Regions from separate parts of the Janthinobacterium sp. GMG1 genome, predicted to be linked through region 3. Evidence: predicted binding sites of a transcription regulator. Region 3 holds the regulator's gene; each other region holds the start of a gene.
The links. Region 3 encodes LexA, which represses DNA repair genes until DNA is damaged. Its sites were predicted from a motif close to ACTGTATNNNNATACAGT; they were not measured.
Positions count from the first base shown of each region.

Region 1: a site for LexA is predicted at 5,139-5,156, ahead of SJI03_RS02105 (DNA topoisomerase IV subunit B). Genes of this name have one in related genera too.
Region 2: a site for LexA is predicted at 4,107-4,124, ahead of imuA (translesion DNA synthesis-associated protein ImuA). Genes of this name have one in related genera too.
Region 4: a site for LexA is predicted at 5,002-5,019, ahead of dinB (DNA polymerase IV). Genes of this name have one in related genera too.

Region 1 covers NZ_JAXQNT010000001.1:449,457-456,866, forward strand. The annotation lists gene SJI03_RS02095 (J domain-containing protein) at 1-1,340, opposite strand, end outside; gene SJI03_RS02100 (molecular chaperone HscC) at 1,353-3,062, opposite strand; gene SJI03_RS02105 (DNA topoisomerase IV subunit B) at 3,062-5,059, opposite strand; gene kdpF (K(+)-transporting ATPase subunit F) at 5,523-5,612, shown strand; gene kdpA (potassium-transporting ATPase subunit KdpA) at 5,612-7,410, shown strand, end outside.
Region 2 covers NZ_JAXQNT010000008.1:45,362-52,771, reverse strand. The annotation lists gene SJI03_RS20515 (hypothetical protein) at 1-269, shown strand, start outside; gene SJI03_RS20510 (alpha/beta hydrolase) at 346-1,104, opposite strand; gene SJI03_RS20505 (glutathione S-transferase N-terminal domain-containing protein) at 1,174-1,878, opposite strand; gene SJI03_RS20500 (DNA polymerase Y family protein) at 1,959-3,446, opposite strand; gene imuA (translesion DNA synthesis-associated protein ImuA) at 3,376-4,086, opposite strand; gene SJI03_RS20490 (putative Na+/H+ antiporter) at 4,293-5,558, shown strand; gene SJI03_RS20485 (GNAT family N-acetyltransferase) at 5,611-7,410, opposite strand, start outside.
Region 3 covers NZ_JAXQNT010000008.1:188,228-195,637, forward strand. The annotation lists gene SJI03_RS21095 (cystathionine gamma-synthase family protein) at 1-891, shown strand, start outside; gene SJI03_RS21100 (sel1 repeat family protein) at 971-1,765, shown strand; gene lexA (transcriptional repressor LexA) at 1,843-2,478, opposite strand; gene rpsF (30S ribosomal protein S6) at 2,754-3,149, shown strand; gene priB (primosomal replication protein N) at 3,170-3,469, shown strand; gene rpsR (30S ribosomal protein S18) at 3,495-3,785, shown strand; gene rplI (50S ribosomal protein L9) at 3,813-4,268, shown strand; gene SJI03_RS21130 (replicative DNA helicase) at 4,404-5,789, shown strand; gene SJI03_RS21135 (DUF47 domain-containing protein) at 5,884-6,510, shown strand; gene SJI03_RS21140 (inorganic phosphate transporter) at 6,553-7,410, shown strand, end outside.
Region 4 covers NZ_JAXQNT010000012.1:15,488-22,897, forward strand. The annotation lists gene SJI03_RS24575 (CzcE family metal-binding protein) at 1-30, opposite strand, end outside; gene SJI03_RS24580 (ABC transporter ATP-binding protein) at 166-792, opposite strand; gene SJI03_RS24585 (hypothetical protein) at 783-1,880, opposite strand; tRNA gene SJI03_RS24590 (tRNA-Asp) at 1,989-2,065, opposite strand; tRNA gene SJI03_RS24595 (tRNA-Val) at 2,123-2,198, opposite strand; tRNA gene SJI03_RS24600 (tRNA-Asp) at 2,416-2,492, opposite strand; tRNA gene SJI03_RS24605 (tRNA-Val) at 2,547-2,622, opposite strand; gene SJI03_RS24610 (S9 family peptidase) at 2,722-4,884, opposite strand; gene dinB (DNA polymerase IV) at 5,070-6,224, shown strand; gene SJI03_RS24620 (recombination-associated protein RdgC) at 6,343-7,239, shown strand; gene SJI03_RS24625 (TonB-dependent receptor) at 7,375-7,410, opposite strand, start outside.

The DNA.
Region 1 (7,410 bases), on a different contig from region 3:
AACATGGCGGCGAACAGCGACAGGCCCAGACACAGGAGCAGCAGCATGCCATGCAGCAGCTGGCGGTTCATCGCATACGCGAGCAGGGCCGACGCGCACAAGCCGGCGGCGGTGACGAGGCGCATGGTCTCGCTGCGCTCGGGCAGGAACAGCAGCAGTGCCAGCACGAGGTAGGGTGCGATCCAGCCCAGTTGCCGCAAGCCGGGCCGCTGCCACAGAATGGGCAGGCGGTCCTGCAGCGCTTCTTGCAGCGATTCCAGGCGCGCGAACAGCGGCATTGGCCAGCGCAAGGCATGCATGGCCAGCAGGGAAAAGGCGAGGGCCTGAAAGCCCAGCAGGCTGGCATAGGCCGCTGTGTCGCCGAGCTTGAAGCCGGCAGCATCGAGCACGCCCGCGAGCATGAAGTGCAGCACGAAACCGAGGCCGCCCGAGGCCAGCGCCGTTTGCTTGAAGTAGCGCTTGGCATGGACGGCCTGTTCCCATCGTTCGAACAGGTCCGTATCGAGCTTCCAGGCCAGCATCTCGCCGTGCTGCCAGCGTATCGCGTGCAGCAGCTCGCGCAACTGCAGCGTGAATTTTTGGTCGAACAGCTGGCGCGCATAGGCCGATGGCGGTTGCTGCGACATGATGCAGTCCAGGCCCGGGTAGCTGTCGCGGTTGTCGCTGAAATGGGCGAACGAACGGTCGGCCCGGTAGCGCTGCACGGCAGTGCGCACCAGGTCCCCATGGCTGCGCGCCAGGTAGGAAAAATCACGGTCCCAGCCCAGCTGCTCGAACAGGGCCTGGCGCAGCACCAGGTCATACCCGGCGCTGGCACAGTAGCGCAGCGCGCACAAGTCGAATTCCTCGCGCACATCGAGGTTGAGCATGGCGTCGTCCTGCAGTATGCGGGCCAGCACGTCGCCGGCATCCGCGTGCCGCGTCAGCGCCAGGCAGCCTTGCCACAGGTTGGCCGCTTCCTGCGCCGGATCGATGGCGACCACGCCCCATAGTTCCGGTGGCGGTGCGGGTTCCCGGGCAATGATGCCCCACAGTTCCGCAGGCGGTTCCTGCGGTTCCTGCGCCTCCCGCGCGGGTTCGTCAATGACGCCCCACAGCTCGGCCGTTTCCATGGGCGGCGTTTCTACCGCTGCCGCTTGCGGTTCCGGAAATTCGGCGGCAAACAGGTGCGCATGGCGCAGCGCGTATTCATACGCTTCGCGCAGCTCCTGGAAGGCGGCCGGATCGTCTTCTGGACGCGTCACCTTCAGGCGCTTCGCGTACGCGCGCTTGAGGGCGCGCTCGTCGCCCGTCGGCTCCGTGCCCAGGATTGCCCACAGGCTGCGCTGTCCGTTGTCCATGCCGCCGTCCATCTACAGGAAGCTCTCGCTCTCGACCTGGCGCAGCACGTCATCCAATGCCTGGCGCGCCTTGCGGATGGTATTCGGGTCCTGCGTTTCCAGCGCGGCCTGGAAATTGGCCGTGTGCGCGGCCAGGTACTGGCGCACGTCGCCCAGCGACTGTTCGTACAGCCGGTCGGCGCGGGTGACCAGGGTACGATTTTCCATCTGCTCGCGCGGATGGATCTTCAGGTCGGCCAGTTCCGCAAAGCGCTGCTCGATCTGTTCCGGCGTCATCACGCCCGCGTTGTCGCTGATAATCATCTTGTGGCGTTCCTGCGTGGCCAGCACCGTCACTTCCGCTTCCAGCACGCCGCTGACGTCGTAGGTGAAGCGCACGTCGATGCCGATCTCGCCCGCCTTTTTCGCGGGGATCGGGAAGCTGATCTTGCCGAGGAAGACATTGTCGGCCACCAGGCGCGACTCGCCCTGGAAGATCGCCACGTTGATTTCCTTCTGGTTGTCGTGGATGGTGGTGATGTTTTCCGTGCGCGAGACGGGTACCACGGAATTGCGCTCGATGATGGGCAGGTAATGCCCGCCTTCATACTGGTTCGCGCCAACCTGGCGCGAAATCGAAATACCCAGCGAGTACGGCGCCACGTCCGTCATGACCACTTCGTCGAGGGCCGCGTCGCGCATCTTGAGGCCCGCCTGCACGGCGGCGCCCAGCGCCACGGCTTCATCCGGGTCGAGGTGGATGGCGGGGAAGCGGCCGAACATGCGCGAGACGAGTTTGCGCACCAGCGGCATGCGCGTGGCGCCGCCGGCCAGCACTACTTCATTGAGTTCCGCAGCGCGGATGGTGGCGTCGCGCAGTGCCCGCTCCACGGGCAGGCGCAAGCGGGCCAGCAGGGGCTCGCACAGCTGCGCCAGTTTGTCTTCGCTGATCTCCCAGCTGTATTCCTTGTCCTGGTAGCGCGTGGCCATGCGCACGGACGGCTGGTCCGACAGCAAGCGCTTGACGCGTTCGGCTTCATCGCGCAGCAACTGCTGCTGGCGTGGGTCGAACAGGCGGCTGCCGGCCGCATCGCGCAAGCCGCTGCCTTCCAGGAAGGCGTCGACCAGCACGGTGACGAAGTCTTCGCCGCCCAAAAAATTGTCGCCGGCCGAGGCGCGCACTTCCATCACGCCTTCGAACAATTCCAGGATCGACACGTCGAACGTGCCACCGCCCAGGTCGAAGACGAGGAATTTGCTTTCCTGTTCCTTGTCGCGGATGCCGTAGGCCAGCGCGGCGGCCGTCGGCTCGTTGAGCAGGCGCTCCACGCGCAAGCCCGCCAGCTGGCCGGCGATGCGCGTGGCCTTGCGCTGCGCATCGCTGAAATACGCGGGCACGGTGATGATGGCTTCCTCGATCTTGTGGCCGAGGTAGGCTTCGGCATCTTCCTTCAGCGCGCGCAGCACCATCGACGACAGCTCTTCCGGACGGAATTGCTGCGTGCCGAGGGTGATCTTTTTTTCACTGCCCATGTAGCGTTTGAAGACGGCGGCCGTCAGCTGCGGGTGCGTCTGCAGGCGCTCGCGCGCGGCGCGGCCCACCAGCACGGTGCCGTCGTCATCGATGCTGACGCACGATGGCGTCAGGTGTTCACCGAGCGCATTCGGGATGATGGAAGCCTTGCCGTCGCGCCAGATGGCGACCAGGCTGTTGGTGGTGCCCAGGTCGATGCCGATGATCATCAGATATCTGCCTCCGCCTCATTGCCGTGTTCTTCGATCCAGGCGCGGCGTCCGGCCGCTTCGCCCTTGCCCATCAACATATTGAAGCGCGAGGCCGAGGCCATGTGGTCGATTTCCCCGAGCGTGACGGGCAGCAAACGGCGCGTGTCCGGGTTCATCGTCGTTTCCCACAGCTGCTCGGCGTTCATCTCGCCCAGACCCTTGAAGCGCGAGATCGACCAGGCGCCCTGTTTCACGCCTTCCTTGCGCAGCTTGTCCTCGATGGCGACCAGTTCGCCGTCGTCGAGCGCATAGATTTTCTGCATCGGCTTCTTGCCGCGCGCCGGTGCATCCACGCGGTACAAGGGCGGGCGGGCGATGCAGATGTGGCCCTTGTTGATCAGGACCGGGAAGTGCTTGAAGAATAAGGTCAGCAGCAGTACCTGGATGTGCGAGCCGTCCACGTCTGCATCGGACAGGATGCAGATTTTGCCGTAGCGTAGGCCCGACAGGTCGGGTGTATCGCCCACGCTGTGCGGATCGACGCCGATGGCCACGGCGATGTCGTGGATCTCGTTATTGGCGAACAGGCGGTCGCGGTCCGTTTCCCACGAATTCAAGACCTTGCCGCGCAGGGGCAGGATCGCCTGGAATTCCTTGTCGCGGCCCATCTTGGCCGAACCGCCCGCCGAGTCACCCTCGACGAGGAACAGTTCATTGCGGGTAATGTCCGACGATTCGCAGTCGGTCAGCTTGCCGGGAAGGACGGCGACGCCCGAGGATTTTTTCTTTTCCACTTTTTGCAGTGAACGCTGGCGCGACTGCGCCTGCTTGATCACGAGATCGGCCAGCTTCTTGCCGTAATCGACGTGCTGGTTCAGCCACAGTTCCAGCGGCGGCTTGGTGAACGTGGAGACGAGGCGCACGGCGTCGCGCGAATTCAGGCGTTCCTTGATCTGGCCCTGGAATTGCGGGTCCAGCACCTTGGCCGACAGCACGAACGAGGCGCGCGCGAACACGTCTTCCGGCAGCAGCTTCACGCCTTTCGGCAGCAGCGAGTGCATTTCGACGAAGTTTTTCACGGCGCCGAACAGGCCGTCGCGCAAACCCGATTCGTGCGTGCCGCCATTCGAGGTGGGGATCAGGTTGACATACGATTCGCGCACGATGGCGCCTTCTTCCGTCCACGCGACCACCCAGGCCGCGCCTTCGCCTTCGGCAAAGCCTTCCGAATCCGGGCCAGCGTACTGCGCGCCTTCGAACAGGGGAATCAGGGTTTCGCCATTCGATACCTGCGCCAGCGTTTCGGTCAGGTAGCCGCGCAAGCCTTCCGCATACTGCCACGTCTGCGTGTCGCCGGTTTTCGCGTTGGTGAGGGTGACGGTGACGCCTGGCAGCAGCACGGCTTTCGAGCGCAGCAGGCGTTGCAGCTCCGTTTGCGAGATATTCGGCGAATCAAAATATTTCGCATCGGGCCAGGCGGTGACGCGTGTGCCCGATTTCTTGCCGTCGCGCGGGGCAGGGCGGGAAGTCAAGGGCTCGATCACATCGCCATTCGCAAACACCATGTGGTGCAGGCCATTGCCGTCGCTTTCCTTGCGCCAGACGGTGATTTCCAGGCGCGTCGATAGTGCATTGGTGACGGATACGCCGACGCCATGCAAGCCGCCCGAGAATGCATAGGCGCCGCCAGAACCCTTGTCGAACTTGCCGCCCGCGTGCAGCCGTGTAAACACGATTTCCACCGTCGGCACGCCTTCTTCCGGGTGCAGGCCGACAGGAATGCCGCGGCCATTGTCTTCGACGGTGATGCTGCCATCCGTGTTTTGCGTGACGGCGATATGCGTGCAATGACCGCCCAGCGCCTCGTCGGAGGCATTGTCGATCACTTCCTGAATGATGTGCAGCGGATTTTCAGTGCGGGTATACATCCCCGGGCGCTGCTTGACGGGTTCCAGTCCTTTCAGGACACGGATGGATGATTCGCTGTAGTCGGATGCTGGTTTTTTAGTGGCCATACGTGTTCAAGCTAAGTAAAGACAGTGGTTGGAACGCCAGGCCAGGGCACTGCGGGGCGCAATGACAGCGGCGGCGATAACTGTATGAATATACAGTATATTCCGTCCAGCGTCACTGTGGGAGGGCAGTGCGGCAGGCTTGGCGTCCTTGTGCGGACGCTCGCGCATTCTATCTTGTCCCGCGAGCAATAGCGCTACTCCAAGGCAACAACAGTGCGCCGCGCGCGTGGTTTGGCGCCCATTGTGAAGGATTTTATGCGGTAAAGCGCCCGTTTTTACATCTTGTTTACAGCTGCCTCCCCAGTCTTTACGAATTTTTTAGACCCTTTTGGCTAATCTGCTCACTATCAAAACAAACCTGAATGAGGGTGGGAATGGATCTCGTGTATCTCGGCTTGATTGCCGTGTTTTTCGTCCTGGCGGCCGGCTTTGCCGTCGCCTGCGACAAATTAGGGAGCGTCAAATGAACGCGTTTTATGTGCTGGGCGCCGTCGTCTCGGCTGGCCTGCTCGTGTACCTGCTGGTGGCGCTGCTGAAGGCGGAGGAACTGTGATGACGACGCAATCGATACTGTTGTTGGTGGCCTTCCTGGCCGTGCTGCTGGCCGCCGGCTATCCGCTGGGCCTGTACATGGCCAAAGTGGCCGGCGATGCCCCCGTGCGCGGCCTGGGCTGGCTGCAAAAGCTGGAAAACCTGCTGTACCGCTGGTCCGGCCTGCCCGCCGACAAGGCCATGGGCTGGAAAAGCTATGCCATCGCCCTGATCGTTTTCAATACCGTGGGCGCCGTCTTCGTCTACGGCCTGCAGCGCCTGCAGGGCTTTTTACCGTTGAATCCACAGGGCCTGGGCGCCGTCAGCCCCGATTCCTCGTTCAATACCACCGTCAGCTTCGTCGCCAATACCAACTGGCAAGGCTATGGCGGCGAACAGACCATGAGCTATCTGACCCAGATGCTGGGCATGGCGTGCCAGAACTTCTTCTCGGCTGCCACCGGCATCGCCGTGATCTTCGCGCTGGTGCGCGGCTTTGCCTCGCGCTCGGGCAAATCGATCGGCAATTTCTGGGTCGACCTGGTGCGCTCCACCCTGTACATCCTGTTGCCGCTGTCCCTGGCCCTGTCCGTCGTCTTCATGGGCGAAGGCATGATCCAGAATTTTTCCGCCTACAAGGAAGTGACCCTGCTCGACCACGTGGCCTATGAAACGCCGAAGGTGACGGCCGACGGCCAGCCCGTGCTCGATACGGCCGGCAAGCCCGTGATGGAAGCGCAAGTGGCGACCACGCAGACGATCGCCATGGGTCCCGTCGCGTCGCAGGAATCGATCAAGCTGCTGGGCACGAATGGCGGCGGCTTCTTCAATGCCAATTCCTCGCACCCGTATGAAAATCCGACCGTGCTGTCGAACTTCCTGCAGATGCTGGCCATTTTCATCATTCCCGCCGGCCTGTGCTTCACGTTTGGCCGCATGGTGGGCGACCTGCGCCAGGGCTGGGCCGTACTGGCCGCCATGACCCTGATCTTCGTCGTCATGACGGCCGGCGTGATGAGCGCCGAGCAGCAAGCCAATCCCGCCTTGCAGGCACTGGGCGTGGACCAGCAGGCCAGCAGCCTGCAATCGGGCGGCAATATGGAAGGCAAGGAAACGCGTTTCGGCATCAGCTCCTCGACCCTGTTCGCGGCGGTGACGACGGCGGCATCGTGCGGCGCCGTCAATTCCATGCACGATTCCTACATGCCCCTGGGCGGCATGGTGCCGCTGCTGCTGATGCAGTTCGGCGAAGTGATCTTCGGCGGCGTGGGCACGGGTCTGTACGGCATGCTGATGTTCGCCATCCTGGCCGTCTTCATCGCCGGCCTGATGATAGGCCGCACACCCGAGTACCTGGGCAAGAAAATCCAGGCCTATGAAATGAAGATGGTCTCGCTGGCCATCCTGATTACGCCAGCCCTCGTATTGACGGGCACGGCGATCGCCGTGATGGTCGAACCGGGCAAGATCGGCGTGGCCAATCCGGGCGCGCACGGCTTCTCGGAAATCCTCTACGCCTTCACGTCGGCAGCCAACAACAACGGCAGCGCGTTTGCCGGCTTGTCCGCCAACACACCGTTCTACAACGTGATGCTGGCGATCGCCATGTGGTTCGGCCGCTTCGGCGTGATCGTGCCCGTGCTGGCGGTGGCCGGGTCGCTGGCGGCCAAGCAGCGCCTGTCGGCCAATGCCGGCACCATGCCCACGCACGGCCCCATGTTCATCGGCTTGCTGATCGGCGTTGTCGTGCTGGTCGGCGTATTGAATTACGTTCCCGCGCTGGCCCTGGGCCCGATCGTCGAACACCTGCAACTTTTCAT
Region 2 (7,410 bases), 140 kb from region 3:
TCCGCATCTTCGACGAAGGCTACGGCATCATCGACGTCTACGTCGATTTCGCCGCCCCGCTCGAAGCGGGCGCCTACAAGGACAAGACCCTGGTCGGCCACATCCTGGCCCGCCTGCGCAGCCTCGGCTACGTGGGCCCCGACTTCGGTCATGGCGACCTTGGCCTGCAAGACAAGAAACTGATCGTCCTGGAAGCGCCCGAGGAATTTTCCGCCTTTGCAATCAGTAAAGGCTGGAAGGATCTTTCGGCAGAATTCGACGAGGACTAAGCCGTTTTCTCCCCATCTGCGCCGTACCCGCATCTTGCCGGTACGGCGTTTTTCATGGGCGACCGCTTAGTTCAGCTTAGTTGATATAACGCGCGCTCCAGGCGGCAATCACATTAGCGACATAGGCGGCGTCATCGCGCCCCGTCAATAAATGGTCGGCATCGTCGAGCGAAACGAAGCTTTTCGGGTGCTTGGCTGCCGTAAAGATCTCCATCGCGTTCGACAGGCTCACCGTCGTGTCGTTCGGTGCGTGCATCACCAGCAGGGCGCGGCGCAGGCCGGCGATGTGCTCTTTTAAACTGTGGCTGCCCGCGTCGTCGACGAATTGCTGGCGGATGCGGAAGGGCCGCCCTTCCAGCTGCACCAGCGCCTCGCCTTCCGCGGCGATCTGCTCCAGGTGCGCGCTGAACATGCGCGTCACGTAGGCGGGCGTGCTCGGGGCGGCCAGGGTGGCGATGGCGATCGCTTCCGGCACTTGCGACGCGGCAGCCAGCACGGCGGCGCCGCCCAGGCTATGGCCGATCAGCAATTGCGGGGCCGCATGTTTTGCACGCAGGAAATCGGCGGCGGCGACCAGGTCGTCCACATTCGACGAGAAATTGGTGGCGGCGAACTCGCCCTCGCTGGCGCCCAGTCCCGTGAAGTCGAAGCGCAGCACGGCGATGCCGTGCTGCGTCAAACCTTGCGCGATACGCCGCGCGGCCAGCACGTCCTTGCCGCAGGTAAAACAGTGGGCGAACAGCGCGTAGGCGCGGATGGCGCCGTCGGGCGCATCGAGGCGCGCTGCCAGCACATGGCCGTGCGCACCGGGAAAATCTTGCCGGGTGGATTTCATTGTCTCAGATCAAAGCTGCCGCACAGGGCGGCCGATGACGCATTGTAGCGCCGGCCGGCCACAGCTGTTTTAGCCACGCGATGGGATGTCGACACCCTTGATGACGGCTGGCCTGGCCAGAAACGCGTCCAGCGCGCGCTGCACATTCGGGAAGCTGCTGAAACCGACGAGATCGCCTGCGCCATAGAAACCCACCAGGCAGCGCACCCACGGGAAGATGGCGATGTCGGCAATCGTGTACTGACTACCCATGATCCAGTCGCGGCCCTGCAGGCGCTGCTCGAGCACGCTCAGCAGGCGCTTGGCCTCGCCGATATAGCGTTCCAGCGGCCGCTTGTCCTCATAGTCCTTGCCGGCAAATTTGTGGAAGAAGCCCACCTGGCCAAACATGGGGCCGATACCGCCCATCTGGAACATCAGCCATTGGATCGTTTCATAGCGCAAGCCCGCGTCCTGCGGGATGAACTTGCCCGTTTTCTCGGCCAGGTACAGCAGGATGGCGCCCGACTCGAACAGGGCCAGCGGCTTGCCATCGGGACCGTCCGGGTCGAGGATGGCGGGAATCTTGTTGTTCGGATTGAGCGACAGGAAGGCGGGCGACAGCTGGTCATTTTGTTCGAAGCTGACCAGGTGCGGCTCGTACGCCAGGCCCAGCTCTTCCAGCAGGATGGAAACCTTGATGCCGTTCGGCGTCGGCAGCGAGTACAGCTGCAGGCGTTCCGGATGCCGGGCAGGCCATTTTTGGGTGATGAGGAAGTCGGAAAGTTGGGACATGGGAATCCTTATTGAGATGGTTGACGCGGGGCAAGAGAGCAAGTATAGCCAAGCATGGCAGTTTCAGCAGGACAGCGCATTCAGCCAAACAAGCCATGCAAAAACCAGCGCGGCGCGGCGTCTTCTCCGCTGCCTGCGATGCGTTCGCGGTAGACCCAGTAATGGGCGTGGTCGAGGCCTTCGGCGATGAAATAATCGCGCGCCTGCGACTGGCCCCACCAGCCTGCCTCGATGCGCTCGGCGACAGACACCATTTTCAGGGGCGAGCCATAGAACGGCCGGTGCTCGCGCATCAGCAGGGCGATAGGCTGGGCCAGCAGCCAGCCGGGACGGGGCATGCCGGACAAGCCGGGCGGCAAGTCGGGCACCGTGTTCCTGCCGCCTGGCTTGGCCGGCAACGGCAGCCACTGGTTGGCCGCCTCGGGACGGTAATCGGCGCGCGGCGCGGCCTGCAAGACATTGTCGCTCCCCAGGCGCGCCACCAGCAATTCCAGCAAGCGCTGGCGCTCCTGCGGCGTACCGCCCGGTTCGGGGAACAGGGTATCGCTGGGCGGCGCCATCGGCTGCACCTGCAGCGCTTCCAGAGTAAGGCCGATCACGGGCGCGTCCAGCACCAGCTGCGCCAGGCGCTCCTTGAGCAGGCGCACCAGGTGCTCGTCGCGCCAGACGGCCTCGCCCAGCGCCAGGTCGATGACGGTGGGCGGACGCGCCACCCTGCCCCGCTCGTGCGCCAGCAGCAACTGTATGCGCTCGACGGAAAATTGCCGCGCGCACAACCAGCCCGTCATTTGCTGCAGCAGCCGGCGCGCGCCGAACAGCAGCGCGTCGGCGTGCTCCACGCGGTCGAACAATTCCAGGCTGGCGCGGAACGTGGGCGGCGCTTCGAGCCATACGAACAGTTCCGTGCTGTGGCCATGCGCGTCGTCGAGCATGTCCAGCAAGGCCCCGCCGCAGCGGCGCTGCAAGCCGGGCCGCGGCAAGTGGCGCAACTGCCCCAGGGTGCGGCAGCCGATGCCCTCGAACCAGTCCAGATAGGCGCGCGCGGGCGGCAGCAAGGCGCACGGCAGGCCGTCGAGACGGCGCACCAGGCTGGCCATGCCCAGCACGCGGCCCCGGCGCGTGCCGGCGCGCGCCAGCAGCCAGGCGCCGCGCGCCGTGGGGGCGCACGACAGCTGGGCCGTGTAGCCGAGCGCGCGCAAGCTGGCCGCGATCTGCCGGCACAGGGCGCGCACGCCACCAAACAGGCGCAGGCTGGCGCCCGCATCGACCAGCAGGGTCGCTTCCTCGCCCTGCGCCACCAGCGGCGAGTATTGCAGCAGCGCCAGCGCCACCGCCTGCAGCGCCTGCGCTTCCAGTTCAAGCGAGCGCTCGTGCAGGCGCGCCTGCGGCGCCAGCATCAGCGCGCCGGCGCGGCGCATGCCCGGCCGGATACCGGCCGCCCGCGCCAGCGGCGACAGGGCCATCACTTGCTCCTGCTCCAGCACCACGCCAAGGCTGTCAGCCGACCAGCGCGGGCAAAATACTTCGAGCGGAAGCCGGGGCAGGCACAGGCCGATCCAGAGTCGCATGGCGTGGCAATAATGAAGGAGGTTGCAGGGGCAGGAACAGGGGCGCGTCGCGCTGCGGTCCCCGGCGTTTGATGAAGCCGATCTCGATGCCGCCGGCGGCCGGGCGCACGGACAGGCGCAGCGGCGCCGGCGACGCATCCTGCGCGCCGTGCAAGGGGCGCAGCATGCAGAACAGGGTATTGCCTCCTTGCGCAGCCAGGTGCAGGCGGCGCAGGCTGTCGGCGCGCACGTGCGGCTGCCAGAACAGCAAGGCGCCGCAACTACCGCTGCGCAAGATGTTTTCCGCCGCCCACAGGGCATCCTTGCTGCCGGCGCTCTTGAGCCACAGCAGCTGCGACGGCGCCAGTCCCTGCGCCGCCAGGGCCAGCGCCTGCGGCGGATGGGGCGGCTGCAGCAGCACGATAGGCAAGCCCGGCAGCTGCGCCAGCGCGGGCGCCAGCAAGCGCAATTCGCCGCTACCTGGCTGCTGCACCAGCAGATCGATGAGGCTGCCGCTGGGCCAGCCGCCGCCGGGCAACTGCGCGGACAGGGCGGCAAAGCCCGTGTCCAGGCAGCGCGTGGCGCCCTGCCCCAGCTGCGATGCGCGCCATAAGGACGGGTGCAAGGCTTCCGGCGAGGCCATCAATTGAGAATGTTGCATAATTGAATATGAAGATGAATACTGTATGCATATACAGTACTATCCGGTCCTGCTTTTGGCAAGGCTTATCTGCGCAGCGCCTGCCCGGAGGCCGCTCCGCCATGTCCGAAAAACCCCGTTTCTGGCATCGATTGCTGTACCATAAGCACTCTCCTTACCGCTCGGCAATGCACCGGGCGGCTTCCTCCGTCCATAAGGAAACGCATTTGACCACCATCCAAATCATCAGCGCCATCGTCTTCGGCCTTGCGCTCATCCACACCTTCGCCGCCAAGTCGTTTGAAACATTATCGAGGCGCCATCCCCGCCATGCGGGCCTGCTGCATTTGCTGGGTGAAGTGGAAGTCGTGTTCGGCTTCTGGGCCTTTATCTTGATCATCATCATGGCCTTTGTCTCGGGCGGCGATGCGGCCATCGAGTATGCCGAGTCGCGCCATTACACGGAGCCGCTGTTCGTCTTTGTCGTCATGGTCGTGGCCGCCTCGCGCCCCGTGCTCGACGCCGTGCAGCGCCTGTTGAAAAGCGTGGCGCGCGTGATGCCGCTGCGCACGGAACTGGCCCTCGTCTGGCTGGGCCTGGCGCTCGTGCCCCTGACGGGCTCATTGATCACGGAACCGGCCGCCATGACCCTGGCCGCGCTGATGCTGGCGCCGCAAATCTTCCGCCCGGGCATCCCCGAATGGCTGAAATACGGCGCGTTGGGCGTGCTGTTTGTCAATGTTTCCATCGGCGGCACCCTCACCTCGTACGCAGCGCCGCCCGTGCTGATGGTGGCCACCACGTGGAACTGGGATAGCGCCTTCATGGCCAGCCATTTCGGCTGGAAGGCCGCCATCGCCGTGCTGATCAACGCCACGGGCGTGAGCATCTTGCTGCGCAAATATCTGCACAGCAACACTTCCGACATCAAGCCGAAAGCCGGTGAAGTGGAAGCGCCGAAAGTGCCGCTGGCCGTCAGCCTGGTGCACATGATCGTGCTGGCCGGCGTGGTCACCCTGGCGCACCATCCCGTGCTGTTCATCGGCCTGTTCCTGTTCTTCCTCGGCTTCGTGCAGGCGTATGAGCGCTATCAAAGCCCGCTGATCCTCAAGGAAGGCTTGCTGGTCGGCTTCTTCCTCGGCGGCCTGGTGGTACTGGGCGGCATGCAGCAATGGTGGCTGCAGCCCATCGTTTCCAGCCTGAAGCCGCTGGCCCTGTTCTTCGGCGCCCTGGGCTTGACGGCCATTACCGACAATGCGGCCCTCACTTACCTCGGTTCGCTGATCGTCGGCATGACGGACGAAGCAAAATACATGCTGATGGCTGGCGCCGTGGCCGGCGGCGGCCTGACCGTCATCGCCAACGCGCCGAACCCGGCCGGCGTGGCCCTGCTGCGCCGCGGTTTCAAGGATGAATCGATCGGCGCCGTCGGCCTGCTGGCCGGCGCGCTGCTGCCAACGGCCGTGGCGGGCCTGGCCTTCCTGGCGTTGTAAGCTGCATCGCGGGGCGGCTGCCGGCCGCCCCTGTTTCCCTCAATTGCCCTCCTCAGTTACCTTCATACACCAAAAAATGCAGCCGGTCATAGAACAGGCTGTAGGCATAATCGAACGTGCCCACGCTGCGAAAACCCTTGTGCAGATACACTTGCAGCGCTTCGCTCTTTTCCCACACCGTCAAAGTGATGCGCTCACAGCCCTTGCGGCTGGCCAGGTCGCGGATTTCATGGAACATTTGCCGAAACAAGCCCTGGCCCCGGTATTTCTCGTCGATGGCCAGGCTGCTGACGAAACAGTCGTCGGCGCGCGCATGCGCGAGCACGAAGGCGTCATACGCATCGTCAAGCGCCTTCATGTCATCGCGGTAATACGAGACGGCGCCGCAGGCCTGGAACTCGTCCATCGTCGCGGCCGTGAAAAAGCCGATGAAACGCCCGTCCTCGTCATGCAAGCCGTGGATGTGCGCCAGATACGGATCGATATTTTGCCGCCGCTGCAGTTCGACTAACTGCAGATTCAATTTATTCCCAAAGGAACAGTATTCCAGGTAACTGGTGGCAAACAGCAATTTGGCCATGCGGTTCTTCGCCTCGTCGCCCAGCAGTTCTCCCGCCACCAGTGTGAGCGGCGCATGCGACAGCAGGCCCGCCTGCGCCTCGTCACCTGGCGGGGCGGCATCGCTGGTGGCCGGCATGCGGCTGCCGTGGCGGCCCACGGTCGGGCGCCAGAAGTTGCCGGCGGCAATCTGCTGCGAGCGGTGGGCCAGCAGGTAACGGCAAAAGACGGCATTCACGCGGTCGAGCTGCGGGTCGTCCGACAGCACCGAGTAATAGTGAAAGTGGTCGATGTCCGCCCGCAACTGGGCAGCATACGCCATGCGCGGCACTTCCTCGATATCGAACACGTCGACGATATTGACGAGGCTCAAAGGATCGTCGAGCTGCCAAGCGATTTCATCGAGCCGCGCCACGCAGCGCGCATATGCGCGCCGCTCCTCGTCGCTCAAGGGGATGTGCATGTCGGTAATGATATCGTCCAGCAAGCGCATGCCGCGGATGCCGCCCGCCACCGCTTCGCGCGCGCCGTCATACAGCACGCAATAGCGCTGGTAGAACTCGGCATGGCTGAGCAGGGTCACGCCCAGGTTTTTCTTCCATTCGGCATAGAACTGGCCAAACAGCTGCGCCTCGAATTGCGGGCAGGAACGGGGAATCTGCGCAGCGATGCCCGCATACGCGAGGTTCACATTGCGCTGGATCACGCGCAACGCGGCATCGTTCTTCTTGGCGATCAGCATGCCCGTTTCATCGAGAAACAAATTCATCCAGCTGACATGCCGGCGCTCTTCGCTGTCATCGGCGTTGCGCTGGAAATAATCGGGCACTTCCGGCTTCATCAGGAAAATCGTCGCCGGATTGTGCGGGATCGTATCGACATCCATATACATGCCGCCGTATTCGCACATGATGAGGATGCGAAAATAATCGGACAAGGTGGCGAAGTAGCGCTGCGTATGCAGGGTATCGAGGATATCGAAGCGGGCCGGCGCGAAATCGAGCGCCAGCGCGCGCAGCGAGTTGATATGCAGGGTCGTGCCGCCGATGGCGTAGCGGCCTATCGTGTAGCGCCCGGTGCCGCCCGTGGGGCTGAAGCGCTCGTCATCGCGCAGCTGCTGCGCATCCCACACCCACAGAATGGAGACGTACGGCGCGCCGCCGTTGTAGCGCACGTCGTCGAGCGCCGCGCCCCACTGCCCGATCGCCTCACAGGCGATGTCCGGCAATGGTCCGCCCATCCAGATGCGGTGCAGGTAGCGCTCGTCGTCACCCAGCGCGCGCGTGGGGATGCA
Region 3 (7,410 bases):
AGCCTGTGGCAAACGGTGACGGGGCAGGGCATCGCCGTGTCGTTTGTCGACGCCACCGACGTGGCCAATGTGGCGGCCGCCATCACGCCGGCCACGCGCATCGTGTTTGTCGAAACCATCGCCAATCCGCGCACGCAGATCGCCGACCTGGCAAAAATCGGTGACTTGTGCCGCGAGAAGGGTATTTTGTACATCGTCGACAACACCATGACGACGCCATACCTGTTCCGTCCGAAAGCGGTGGGCGCGGGCTTGGTCGTCAATGCGCTGACGAAATCGATTGGCGGTCACGGCAATGCGCTGGGCGGCAGCTTGACGGACACGGGCGTGTTCGACTGGACGCGGTATCCGAACATCTTTGAGAATTATAAAAAGGCGGCACCGGCACAATGGGGCATTGCGCAAATCCGCGCCAAGGCCTTGCGCGATTTCGGCGCCTCGCTGGGTCCGGAAGCGGCGCACCACATCGCCGTCGGCGCGGAAACCATGGCCTTGCGCATGGATCGCACCTGCTCGAACGCCCTGGCGCTGGCCACCATGCTTGCCGCCGATCCGCGCGTAGCGGCCGTGCATTACCCGGGCTTGGCGTCGCACCCGCAGCACGCGCTGGCGACGGATTTGTTCCGCAGCTATGGCTCGCTGTTCAGCTTTGAGCTGAAAGATGGCATCGACTGCTTCGATTTCCTCAATCGTCTCAATCTTGCTATTCCAGCGAGCAACCTCGGCGACACGCGCACCTTGGTGATTCCCGTCGCCCATACGATTTTCTACGAGATGGGCGCCGAGCGCCGCGCCAGCATGGGCATCGCCGAATCGCTGATACGCGTGTCGGTGGGTATCGAAGACGAGGCTGACCTGCTGGAAGATTTCAGTTCGGCATTGAGCGCATAATAATTATTCACTTTTTCCTGGAAAGGGCTTACATTTGTGTCTTATTTGATAAATATAAGTCTTTTACAAGAGGGTGATCATGCAGAAACTTACATTTGTTGTTGCGATGCTGTTTTCTTACGGCGCGTATGCCGATGATTTATCGGATGCAAATCGCTTGCTCGAAGCGCAATCCTATACCCAGGCGCTGAGTTTATATAACAAGCTCGCTTCAGCTGGTAATGCCGAAGCGCAGTTCCATCTTGGCGAAATGTATTTGTATGGTGAGGGTGTAACCAGTGACGTCAGCGCGGCCAGGGAATGGTTTCAGAAGTCCTCCACCGGCGGCAACAAGCAAGCGGATGCTGCGCTCGATCTGATCCGGCAGCGCGCCGCACGCCGTGCGGATATCGATTTCTATGCGCGCGATTACAAGGGCGCTGACATTTCCCTGAGCAAGTTTAACTGTGTGGAGCCGGTGGTGCCGGAGATGTCGCAGACCAAGCGCCAGATCATGGCGGTGCAGGAAGGACTCGACGCTTGGAGCGCCTGCTACAATGGTTTTGTCAAAAATCTCAACGCGTCATTGCCGCCTGGCAAAAACATTCCCCCAGACATTGAACGTTTGATGAATGAGCAGGAATTTACGCAAGCAAAGGCGTTGATGGAGAAGGCCTATACTGTGGTCAGTGCAGAAGCCAATCAAAAGGCGACTCAGACCGAAGCCAAAAGAGCGGCGTGGCAAGCCAGGACGGAAGCGTATGTGCTTGCCGAATCCGCCAAGAAGGCGGTGGATACCGCCGCTTTTGATAGTGATGGCCGGCGCCCGTCGTCCAAGATGCCTGCGGAGCGCCGCCCGCCGGTGGTTGTCGCGACTCCCGGCGGCAGCCGGTAATTCTCGCGCCATCTTGCTCGAAGTGTTGGCGCCAACAGCAACTGGCGCCAACCGCGCGCCCTGCAAAGGCGTGCTTGTCAATGCCAGCTGCGCATCAGTCCGACAGCCAAACCTTCCAATGCAAACTCGTCTTCCGGCGACACGGTAATCACCTTGAAGTCGGGGTTTTCCGGCAGCAGTTCGATGACGGAACCCGTCTTCTTGTAGCGTTTGACGGTGACTTCGTCGCCGATGCGGGCGACGACGATCTGGCCATTCTTGGCGCTGTCGACCTTCTTGACGGCCAATAAATCGCCATCCATGATGCCGGCGTCGCGCATGGACCAGCCGCGCACCTTCAGCAGGAAGTCGGGTTTGGCCGAGAACAGGGCCGGATCGACGTTGTAGCTCGCTTCCAGGTTTTCCTGCGCCAGGATGGGCGAACCGGCCGCCACCCGGCCGATCAGCGGCAGCGACATCAGCAGCGCTGCCGGCACTTTCGATGGCGCCGCTTCAGCGGCGGCGCCGATCAGGCGGATGCCGCGCGAGGTGCCGGGCGAAATCTCGATCGCGCCCTTGCGGGCCAGGGCCTGCAAATGCTCTTCGGCCGCATTGGCCGATTTGAAACCCAGTTCATTGGCGATTTCCGCACGGGTGGGAGGAAAGCCCGTGTTTTCAATCGCGTCCTTGATCAGGTTCAGGATTTGTTCTTGTCGTGCTGTCAGCTTGATCATGAGCGGTGGGTGCATACTAAAATGCTGTCTATATGAACAGTCTGTATTTTTGTACAGTATCGCCCACTATGCAAGGGGATTTCCGTGTTTTCGGCGAATTTCGCAAGAAATACTTGTCCATGGGCCGAAAGCACGCTGGCGCACGGGCTTTTCGGGTGCTGGTGGAAGGAATGATTGAAACGTTTGCAAAAGGCGGTTATAATCTTCGGCTGACCTTCCCACACCCGTCTTGACGCCGGGGTGGGCGATTATCAATCCGACCTGAAGGAGTTTGCATGCGTCATTATGAAATAGTCTTTATCGTCCATCCGGACCAAAGCGAGCAAGTGCCCGCGATGATCGAACGCTACAAAGCCAGCGTAACCACCCGCGGCGGTTCGGTTCACCGCGTGGAAGATTGGGGCCGCCGTCAAATGGCTTACTCGATCCAAAAGCTGCCTAAAGCACACTACATCTGCCTGAACATCGAATGCGACAACGAGACCCTGGTCGAGTTGGAAACAGCATTCAAATTCAATGATGCCGTGTTGCGTCACCTGACCGTTAAAATGAAGAAAGCTGAAACAGCTCCTTCGCCGATGATGAAATCGGTACAACGCGAAGACGCGGCCAAAAGCCACCGCACCGAAGCACCAGCAGCCGCTCCAGCCGCAGCCGCAGCAGCAGCTTAATTCTTGACCAGGATCGTGCGCTGAACCAGCTACAAGTCACCGCCATCATTGCCGAGCGCGAAATATTGCGCTATACCCCGGCAGGGCTGCCGATTGTGAATGCAGTATTGCAACACAGTTCGCAGCAGATGGAAGCAGGGATTGCCCGTTTGACCGAGTTTGATGTTGCCGCGCTAGCCGCTGGCGAAATCTCAGGCCGGTTCAGTCAGGCAAGCTTGGGCGGGGTGTATCAGTTCACGGGTTTCCTGGCCAGGAAGAGCCGCAACAGCAAGAGTTTGGTGTTTCACATCATTGATTTTAGTGCAGTCAATTTTGACTAGCGCATTTTAGATACAGGAGCCTGACATGGCATTCGGTAAAAAGTTCGACAAAAATAAGCTCAAGCTTAAAGAAAAACGCAAACAGCAAAACCCGTTGTTCAAACGCAAGAAGTTCTGCCGCTTCACCGCAGCTCACGTTGAGCAAGTCGACTACAAAGACGTCGACACGCTGAAAGACTTCGTCCAAGAAAACGGCAAGATCATGCCAGCACGCCTGACCGGTACCAAAGCGCACTACCAGCGCCAAGTTGACACCGCAATCAAGCGCGCTCGCTTCCTCGCGCTGCTGCCATACACCGATCTGCACCACGCTTAATCGGTCAGATATTCCTGGAGAAGAACTATGCAAATCATTCTGTTAGAAAAAGTTGTTAACGTCGGTAACCTCGGCGAAGTCGTCAAAGTCAAAGACGGTTACGCACGTAACTTCCTGATCCCGCAACGCCTGGCACGTCGTGCTACGGCAACCGCTGTGGCTGAATTCGAAGTCAAGCGCGCCGAACTGGAAAAAGCTGCTGCCGCCAAACTGGCCGCATCGCAAGCCCAGGGCGAAAAACTGAGCGGTCTGACCGTTCAAGTTGCTCAAAAAGCTGGTGTTGATGGCCGTCTGTTCGGTTCCGTCACCAACTTCGACATCGCTGAAGCGCTGACCAAGCAAGGTTTTGCTGTTGAAAAAGCACAAATCCGCATGCCTACCGGCCCGCTGAAGATCGTTGGCGAGCACAACGTTTCGGTTGCTCTGCACACCGACGTGGTTGTGGAAGTTGTTATCGCTGTCGTTCCAGACGCGAACGCGTAATCGTCTGCGGGCCTGGCCCGCAGGCATTGCCGCACTATGAAAAGCCGGGTTCGCCCGGCTTTTTTGTGGCCTTTTTTTCGCTCAATTTCAGCCCTTTATTTTTGCCAGCACGCCGAAGCGGGTATAATTCGCGCCATGAACGCCCCCTCTGATCCGCAACTGGATTCCCTCCGTATTCCGCCGCATTCGATCGAAGCAGAACAATCCGTTATCGGTGGTCTGCTGCGCGACAATGCCGCGTATGACCGCATCGCCGACTTCATGCATGCGGAGGATTTCTATCGCTATGACCATCGCATCATCTTCGAGCAAATCGTCAAGATGGTTAACGCTTCCAAGCCAGCCGATGTCATTACTGTTTTTGAAACCCTGACCCAGCTCGGCAAGGCCGATGATGTGGGCGGACTCGCTTATCTGAACGCCATGGCGCAAAACACGCCATCGGCTGCGAACATCCGGCGTTACGCCGAGATCGTGCGCGACCGCGGCGTGCTGCGCAAACTCATCACCGTCGCCGACGATATCTCCGGCACGGCCTTCAGCCCGCAAGGCAAGGAAGTCAAGCAGATGCTTGACGAGGCCGAATCGAAGATTTTCGCCATCGCCGAAGAAGGCGCACGCGGCGCCCAGGGCTGGACCGCCATCCAGCCCCTGCTGACGCAGGTGGTCGAGCGCATCGACGAACTGTACAGCCGCGACAACCAGAGTGAAATCACGGGCGTGCCCACCGGTTTCATCGACCTCGACCGCATGACCTCCGGTCTGCAGCCGGGCGACCTGGTGATCGTGGCGGGCCGTCCTTCGATGGGCAAGACGGCGTTTTCCGTCAACATCGGCGAAAACGTGGCCATCGACAGCGGCTTGCCCGTGGCCGTGTTCTCGATGGAGATGGGTGGCGCCCAGCTGGCCATGCGTATGCTCGGCTCCGTCGGACAGCTCGACCAGCACCGCCTGCGCACGGGCCGCCTGAACGACGAAGACTGGCCGCGCCTGACGAATGCGATCCAGAAGATGAACGACGCGCAGTTGTACATCGATGAAACGCCGGCGCTCAATTCCATCGAATTGCGCGCCCGTTCGCGCCGTTTGTCGCGTCAATGCGGCAAGCTGGGCCTGATCATCGTCGATTACTTGCAGCTGATGTCGGCCAATACGCCGGGCGACAACCGCGCCACGGAGATTTCCGAGATTTCACGGGGCTTGAAAGGCCTGGCGAAAGAACTCGGTTGCCCCGTGATCGCGCTGTCCCAGCTGAACCGCTCGCTGGAGCAACGCCCGAACAAACGCCCCGTCATGTCCGACTTGCGCGAATCGGGCGCTATTGAGCAGGATGCCGACGTGATCCTGTTCATTTACCGCGACGAGGTGTATAACCCCGACTCGCCAGACAAGGGAACGGCCGAAATCATCATCGGTAAACAACGTAACGGTCCAATCGGCAGCATCCGCCTTACCTTCATGGGGCAGTACACCAAATTTGGCAATTACAGTGGTGGCCTGGCGCTTTACCAAGGCGACTAAGACTCAGCAGCACTGGCAATTCCATCGGCCGCCCCCGATAACGGGGCGGCTTTCTGTAGTAAATAACACGACTCAATGCTTAACGGAGAATGACATGTTTGGACGCTTGATGCCCACTGAGGGCAAGTTTTTTGAATTGTTTAACCAGCACGCGGAACTGTGCGTCAAGGGCGCCAAAGAGATGCTCGGCCTGATGACCAATTTCGACGACCTGGAAAACCGCGTGCATGCGATCGAAAGCATCGAGAAACAGGCGGACAAAGTCACTTACGCCACCGTGGAAATGCTGCACAAGACCTTCATCACGCCGATCGACCGCGACGACATCCATCAGCTGATCACGCGTCAGGACGACATCCTCGACCTGCTGGAAGATGCGGCGCAAACCGTCTCGCTGTACGACCTGAAAGCCGTCACGCCGGAAGCCAAGCGCCTGGCCGAACTGGTGCTGGCCTGTACCGAAAAAGTGCGCGACGCCGTCGCCATGCTGCACAACATGGACAACTCGCGCAAGATCGTCGCCATCTGCGAAGAGATCGACCGCCTGGAATCGGACGCCGACCACGTGATGCGCGCCGCCATGTCCAAGCTGTTCCGCGACGAACCGGACGTGCGCAATCTGATCAAGCTGAAAGCGATCTACGAAATTCTGGAAACCGTGACCGACCGTTGCGAAGATGTGTCCAATATTATCGAAGGCATCATCGTCGAAAACGCGTAAGCGTTGGGCCTGTCCTGAACCAGAATCAGAAAAGAAACTACAATGACCATACAAATCAGCATCTACGTGCTAGGCCTGTTGATCGTCCTCGCGCTGCTGTTTGACTTCATGAACGGCTTCCACGATGCCGCCAACGCGATCGCCACGGTGGTCTCGACGGGCGTATTGAAACCGCAGACCGCGGTTGCCATGGCCGCCACGTTCAACTTCGTCGCCATCTTCGTGTTCCACCAGCTGACCGTGGCCGCCACGGTGGGCAAAGGAACCATCGATCCGGCTGTGATCGACCAGTACGTGATTTTCGGCGCGCTGATGGGCGCCATCTTCTGGAATTTGTTTACCTGGTACTACGGCATTCCCTCGTCGTCCTCGCACGCGCTGATCGGCGGCCTGGTGGGCGCCGCTGTCGCGAAGTCCGGCACGGGCGCGCTGGTCGCGGCCGGCCTGTGGAAAACCGTGGCCTTCATCGTCATTGCACCGGTACTGGGCTTTGTCTTCGGCTCGATCATGATGCTGCTCGTGTCGTGGATATTCGTGCGTTCGACGCCGCGCAAGGTCGACAAGTGGTTCCGCCGTTTGCAACTGGTATCGGCGGCCGCCTACAGCCTGGGCCACGGCGGCAACGATGCGCAAAAAACCATCGGCATCATCTGGATGCTGCTGATCGCCGCCGGTTATTCCAGCGCGGCCGATGCCATGCCGCCGATGTGGGTCATCATTTCGTGCTACACGGCCATCAGCTTCGGTACCCTGTTCGGTGGCTGGCGCATCGTCAAGACCATGGGCCAGAAGATCACCAAGCTCAAACCGGTGGGCGGCTTCTGCGCCGAAACGGGCGGCGCGATCACCCTGTTCGTCTCGACGGCGCTGGGCATTCCCGTGTCGACCACGCACACCATC
Region 4 (7,410 bases), on a different contig from region 3:
GGCCAGGGCGCGGCGGTGGGTGTTCAACATGCTGATCTCCAAGAATAGGCTGGACGCGGTGAATAACCGCGCCGTTTTATGGTGGTGGCTGCACCGGGATCGCCGGTTTTTGCAACACGGCATCGTAAGCTGTCCTTGGTCGATCTGCAAAGCTGTATTTCCTGTCTATATTTCCACCGTCGCCGCCAGTGGCACGTCGGGCGCCAGGTGGCTGGTCAGCACGATGCACTGGCGCGCCAGGCGGGATGGCTCGGCTAAGCGCTGGCGCAAGTACGCCATGGCGGAGGCATCGAGGCCATTGAACGGTTCATCGATCAGCAGCAGGCGCACGGGCAAGGCCAGTGCCAGCGCCAGTTGCAGTTTTTTATGCTGGCCCAGGGACAGGGCGGTGATGCTCTGCTGCAAGGTGGACGTCAGGGCAAACGCGCTCAACTCGTCGTTCAGCAGGGACTGGTCGCAGCCCGGATACAGGGCCAGGTGCAGGTCGAGAAACTCGTGCACTTGCAGCCAGGGCAGGGCGGGTAGGTCGCCGCCGCAATAGAAAGCTTGCGCGCGGTAGGCCAGCGGCATGCAGCCGCTGTCGATATCGTCCAGGCGGATAGCGCCGCGCGCGGGCAGCAGGGCGCCGCCCGCCAGCTTCAGCAAGGTCGTCTTGCCGGCCCCGTTCGCGCCACGCAGCCAGTTGATGCCGGGGCCGCATTGCAGATTGAATCCCTGGAAGACGCTGTGCGTGGGAAAGTGAAAATCAAGGTGCTCGATGTGCAGCACGGGAGAAGGCAGGTTCAATTCCATAATTCGCTTCCGATGGCGCTCAAGGCAAGGATGGACAGGACGACGAGGACGACCCGCCCGCGCGCCGTCAGGCGGGGCAGGCCGACGATGGCCAGCAGGGCGGCGCTGGCAGTGAGGGCATACACGCTGGTCACGCGCTGCTGCAGGACTGACGGATCGATGACGTACAGCAAGAAAGCACCCGCCAGCAGCACGGCAAACGCCGGCAGCAGACTGGCCGCGCAGGCCAGGCGCGTCAAGCCCGTGCTGGCCAGGGGCCAGGCGTCCAAGGTGGGACGCAGCACGGCGATCTGCTCGCGCACGGCCTTGTCGCCCCGGTCCGTCAGAATGACCAGGCTGGCGCTGGCCAGCAAGCCAAGCAGCGGCGCGGGCACGAGCGGTGTGCGCAGCAGCCAGGCCAGCATGCTGGCGCCAGCCGTGGCCAGCAGCACGCTTTGCTGCAGGCCGATCACATTTTCGTTGCGCCAGAACGGCAGCCAGAACAGCTGGCGCCACAGGAATACGCTGTGCCAGCGGTGGCGTTGCGGCACGTAGGTCGTCATCGTGGGCGGGCGCGCTCCTTGTGCGGGGCGGGGTGCGCGCAGGCGCAGCGCGATGATGCCGCTCGTCAATATCCACGCCAGCAGCCAGATGATGAGGGTGGCGGCCATGCCGGGCGCGACGATAGTGCGCAGCCAGGGCGGCGACTGTATCAGCCAGATGGCGGCCGAGACGGCATAGGCGAGGCCCAGCGGCAGCATCAGCAGGCCGGCCACGGCGATGTCGGCCTGCCAGCGCAGGCGCGGCGGCAAGGGCAGTTGGCGCAGCCAGGCGGCGGTACTGGCCGGCAACAATCGCTTGCGCAGCAGCCACGCGGGCAGGCACGTGAGCAAGGCTTGCGCGGCCAGCAGGCTCAAAGCGGCGGGCCAGGGCAGTGTCATGGCGAGAAAGCCGGGCAGGGCGATGACGCTGAGCAGACCCAGCAGGACGGGACCGGCCAGGAACACGAGAATTTCCATGGAACTGGCCAGGCTGGCGGCAAATTGCAGCAAAGCATGATGGGCCAGGCGCAGTCGCAGGGCGAGGTAGGGGTGAATACTACGGGGCAAGCGCATGCGGGCAGGGGTGGAGTCAGGGTAGCGCTGATTCTAGAGCATTTGCTGTCCAGAAATGGGAAAAGCCCTTCGGTTCTGGGAACCAAAGGGCTTTTCTTTTATTGGCGGAGCGGACGGGACTCGAACCCGCGACCCCCGACGTGACAGGCCGGTATTCTAACCAACTGAACTACCACTCCAAGCTCGTATGATCTGTGTTGCTGATCCATGAAGCACTGGATAATTTTCTGTTTTGGTGGTGGGTGCTGAGAGGCTCGAACTCCCGACCTACGCCTTGTAAGGGCGCCGCTCTACCAACTGAGCTAAGCACCCGCATACCCAGAAAACTATCCTGACGTTTGTCACCACGTCTGGAAGAGGCACTATTATAGGGGGCGCTTTCGTGCTTGTGCAACTATTCTTGACGGCGAATGGCAGTTTTTTTGCTGAAAAGCGCAAAAATGTTCAGGCGAGGGGGGATAGGCGTGTTTTTGGCTTCTGAAATGGGAAAAGCCCTTCGGTTCTGGGAACCAAAGGGCTTTTCTTTTATTGGCGGAGCGGACGGGACTCGAACCCGCGACCCCCGACGTGACAGGCCGGTATTCTAACCAACTGAACTACCACTCCAAGCTCGTATGATCTGTGTTGCTGATCCATGAAGCACTGGACAGTTTTCTGATTTGGTGGGTGCTGAGAGGCTCGAACTCCCGACCTACGCCTTGTAAGGGCGCCGCTCTACCAACTGAGCTAAGCACCCGTTGCTTGTCTCAGAAAACCATCCCGACGTTTGTCACCACGTCTGGAAGAGGCGCTATTATAGGACGGCTAAAATCCTTCTGCAAGCGCTTTTTTCACATTATTCCGTGATATTCCACTGCGACAGCATCCACGCCATATTGAATGCGTTCTCGGCAATGGCGTTGTAGCGGCCCGACGCACCGCCGTGGCCGGCACCCATATTCGTTTTCAGCAGCAGGGGATTGCCATCCGTCTTATATGCGCGCAGCTTGGCCACGTATTTTGCCGGTTCCCAGTACATGACCTGGCTGTCGTTCAGGCCCGTCGTCACCAGCATGGCGGGATAATTCTTGCGCGCAATGTTGTCGTATGGCGAGTAGCTGAGCATGTAGTCGTACGCGGCCTTCTGGTTCGGGTCGCCCCATTCCAGATATTCTCCCGTGGTCAGCGGCAGGCTGGCGTCCATCATGGTGTTCATCACGTCGACAAACGGCACGGCTGCGTGCACGGCGTGGAACAGGTCGGGGCGCATGTTGACGACGGCGCCCATCAGCAAGCCGCCCGCGCTGCCGCCCTGGATGATCAGGCGGTTCGGGCTGGTCCATTTTTCGCGCACCAGATAGTCGGCGCTGTCGATGAAGTCATTGAAGGTGTTTTTCTTCTTCATCAGCATGCCGTCCTCATGCCAGGCTTCACCCATGTCGGTGCCGCCGCGGATATGCGCCTGCGCATAGATGACGCCCCGTTCCAGCAGGCTGATGCGGCTGATGGCAAAACTGGCTTCCGTGGAAATGCCATACGAACCATACGAGTACAGCAGCAGCGGCGCGGAACCGTCGAGTTTCACGCCTTTCTTGTAGACAATCCACAGCGGCACTTGCACGCCATCGCGCGCCTTGACCCACAAGCGCTGCGTCGTGTAGCGGCTGCTGTCAAAGCCGCCGACGATTTCCTGCTGCTTCAGCACCGTGCGCTTGCCATCCTGCATGCTGACGTCGATGACGGTGGGCGGCGTGACGGGTGACTGGTAGGACATGCGAAATTGCGTGGCGGAAAACTCCGGCGTACCGGCCGCCGTGGCCAGGTAGACGGGGTCGTCGAACTGCACCGTCTTCCAATTCTTTTGCGCAAAATCAAGGATGCGGGCGCGGTTCAGGGCGCGCGCCTTTTCCATCACCACCAGGTAACCCTGGAAGACGTCGATGGACTGGATCACGGCATCCTTGTTGTGCGGCACGACCGGCTTCCAGTTCTTCGGCTGCGGCGCGGACAAGGGCGCGCTGACGACACGGAAATTCTTCGCCTCCTTGTTGGTCAGAATATACAGCTGGCCGTCGCGGTGCTCGATGCCGTAGCGGTGGCCTTTTTCGCGTTTCAGCACGCTCTGGAAACTGCCTTGCGGCGTGCTCGTTGGCAGCAGCAGCACTTCGCTGGTATCCGTGCTGCCCGAGGTGAGCACGAAGAATTGCTTGTCGCGCGTGCGACCCACGTTGATGGCGAACTGTTCCACCGGCTCGTGGTAGACCTGTTGCGGCGCACCGCCCAGGGCCAGGCGGAACAATCGATCCGAGCGCTTGGTGGTGGCGTCTTCCTGCGCCAGCATCAGGGTGGCGTTGTCCGCCGCCCACGCCAGCGATGTCACGCGCGGCATGCTGTCGCCCAGCAATTTGCCCGTTTTCAGATCCTTGACATGCAACTCGTACTGGCGGAAACCCGTCGTGTCGGTGGTGTAGGCCAGCAACTGTTCATTCGGGCTGACGCTGAAGGCGCGCACGGCAAAGAATTTGTGGCCTTCGGCCAATTGGTTCTGGTCCAGCAGGATTTCCTCAGCCGCCTGCGCATCGTAGGCGCCGCTGGCGCCGACGGGGCGGCGGCAGTGAATCGGGTATTGCTTGCCCGCTTCCACGCGCGTGTAATAGTAGAAATTGCCCTGGCGCGCGGGCACGGACAGGTCCACTTCCTGCATGCGGCCCTTGATTTCCGCATACACCTTGTCGGCCAGCGGCTGGATCGGCGCCGTGACGGCGGCCGTGTAGGCGTTTTCCGCATTCAGGTAGTCGATCACGGCAGGATCGGTTTTCTTTTGCAGCCAGCGGTAGTCGTCCGTGACGATCGTGCCGTGGCGCGTTTCCTGCCAGGCCGTCTTGGCGGCGACCGGTGCACTGGTGGTTATGGTGGTGGTGTCGGCCAGCGCGGATGGCGCCAAGGTGGAGAGAAGCACGGCCGGCAGGATGGATGAGCAGACGGCCAGTCGGCGTAAGACGTGAGGTACAGTGGACAAGGCAACTCCCTAGGTTTCGTTGTTGTGCAGCGATTCTATTCTTGCTAAATAGAAAAGCCAATCATGATTTCAATCAATACCGTCCCATTGCTTGCATCCACTGGCAATTGCAGCGATACTGTATATAATTACAGTATCCGATAGCATCCCGCCGCGAGGTGTCCTTGACCGCATCTGCCCCTACATTGCCTGAAACCCGCCGCTGGATAGCCCACCTGGACATGGACGCCTTCTTCGCCTCCGTGGAACTGTTGAAATATCCGGAATTGCGCGGCGAAGCCGTCGTCATCGGCGGCGGGCGCTTGCAGCAGCCCGTGCTGCAGGAAGATGGCACGCGGCAGTTTGCGCGCATGCGCGACTACGTGGGGCGCGGCGTCGTCACCACCTCGACCTATGCGGCGCGCGCGTTTGGCGTGTTTTCCGCCATGGGCATCATGAAGGCGGCCAAGCTCGCGCCCGACAGCATCCTGCTGCCGGCCGATTTCGAGGCTTACCGCGAGTATTCGGCCCGTTTCAAGCAGGCCGTGGCCCAGTTGTGCCCCATCATCCAGAACGTGGGCATCGATGAAATCTATGTCGATCTGACCGAATACGGTGAGCAGGCGCCGGCCATGGCGGCGCGCCTGAAGGCGGCCGTGTCCGAGGCGACGGGCCTGTCGTGCTCGATCGGCCTGGCGCCGAACAAATTGCTGGCCAAAATCTGTTCCGACCTGGAAAAGCCGGACGGGCTGACCATTTTGTCGCCCGAGGATATCGCCACGCGCGTGTGGCCCTTGCCGGCGAAAAAGATCAACGGCATCGGCCCGAAGGCGACGGCCAAGCTGGAAGCCTTGGGCATTGTCAGCATCGGCGAGCTGGCGCAGGCCGACATGGCCATGCTGCGCACGCAGTTCGGCGACCTGTACACGGGCTGGCTGCGCCAGGCGGCGCTGGGCATCGATGATAGGCCCGTGCAGACGAGCCGGGAAACCAAGTCCGTCAGCCGCGAAACGACGTTCGAGCGCGACTTGCAGGTGGTGCGCGACCGCGCCACCCTGTCGGAAAAGCTGGAAAGCCTGTGCACGCGCGTGGCTGGCGACCTGGACAAACAATCGCTGGCGGGGCGCACGGTGGGCATCAAGCTGCGCTTCGAGGATTTCAGCACCGTCACGCGCGACATCACCTTGCCCAGCGCCACGGCAGACGCCGCCGCCATCCTGCGCGCCAGCCGCGACTGCTTGCGGCGCGTGCCATTTGAAAAGAAAATCCGCCTGCTGGGCGTGCGCATCTCGACCTTGTCCGATCCGGCCAGCGTGATGCGGCAGGCGCCAGCCCAGGCGGAGCTGTTTCCCGCCCTGTAGCGGCATTCCCTACGCATCAACAACACCGCGCCAGTCCGCGCTTTTGACGGCATTCCCGTGTCGAAAGTGTAGAATGGCGTTCCCCTGGCACTACTGAAACAAACGGAAGACAAAAACTATGTGGTTCAAGAATCTTCAGATTTACCGCCTGCCCGCACCATGGGCCTATACGCCAGAACAACTGGAAGAGGCCTTGTCCTCGAACAAATTTACGCCGGCGACCAGCATGGATCTGATGCGCCAGGGCTGGGATACGCCACGCCCGAACGGCGGCCTGGTCCACGTGGTCAACAAGCAGATGCTGATCCTGCTGGGCACGGAAAAGAAACTGCTGCCAGCGACCGTCATCAACCAGGTGGCCAAGGCCCGCGCTGCCGAGATGGAAGAAGCGCAAGGGTTTGCGCCTGGTAAAAAGGCCATGAAGGAATTGAAGGAACGCGTGGCCGACGAGCTGCTGCCGCGCGCCTTCAGCATCCGCAGCAACGTCTGGACGTGGATCGATCCCGTCAATGGCTGGCTGGTGGTCGATGCCGCCAGCCCGGCAAAAGCCGATGAAGTCATCAAGCTGCTGCTCAAAGCCGTCGACAAACTGCCGCTGGAAAGCCTGCGCGTGCAGCGCTCGCCCGTGGCGGTGATGACGGAATGGCTGCAAGCCGACGATGCGCCGGCCGGCTTCACGGTCGACATGGATACGGAATTGCGCGCCACGGGCGAAAGCAAGGCCACCGTGCGCTACGTGCGCCACACCCTGGAAGCGGACGACGTGCGCCGCCATATCGCCGCCGGCAAGCAGTGCACGCGCCTGGCCATGACGTGGAACGACAAGATTTCCTTCGTGCTGACGGAGTCCTTGGCCATCAAGAGCGTCAAGCCGCTGGACGTGATCAAGGAAACGGAATCGAGCACGAAGAACGACGAAGAGCGTTTCGACGGCGACGTGATGCTGATGACGGGCGAATTGAGCAAGCTGATGGCCGACGTGGTCGAGGCATTGGGCGGCGAAGCGACTGCATAAGCGCAGTCATGCCGGTACGGAAAAGGAGCTGCGGCTCCTTTTTTTTCGCCTATGCAATGTGTTGCTGCATAAAAAAAGCGCCTTGCACGGTGAGGTGCAAGGCGCTTTCGAGACAAGCTAACTTACAACGTCAAATTAGAACTTGTAGTTGCCGGTGATGTAGAACGAACG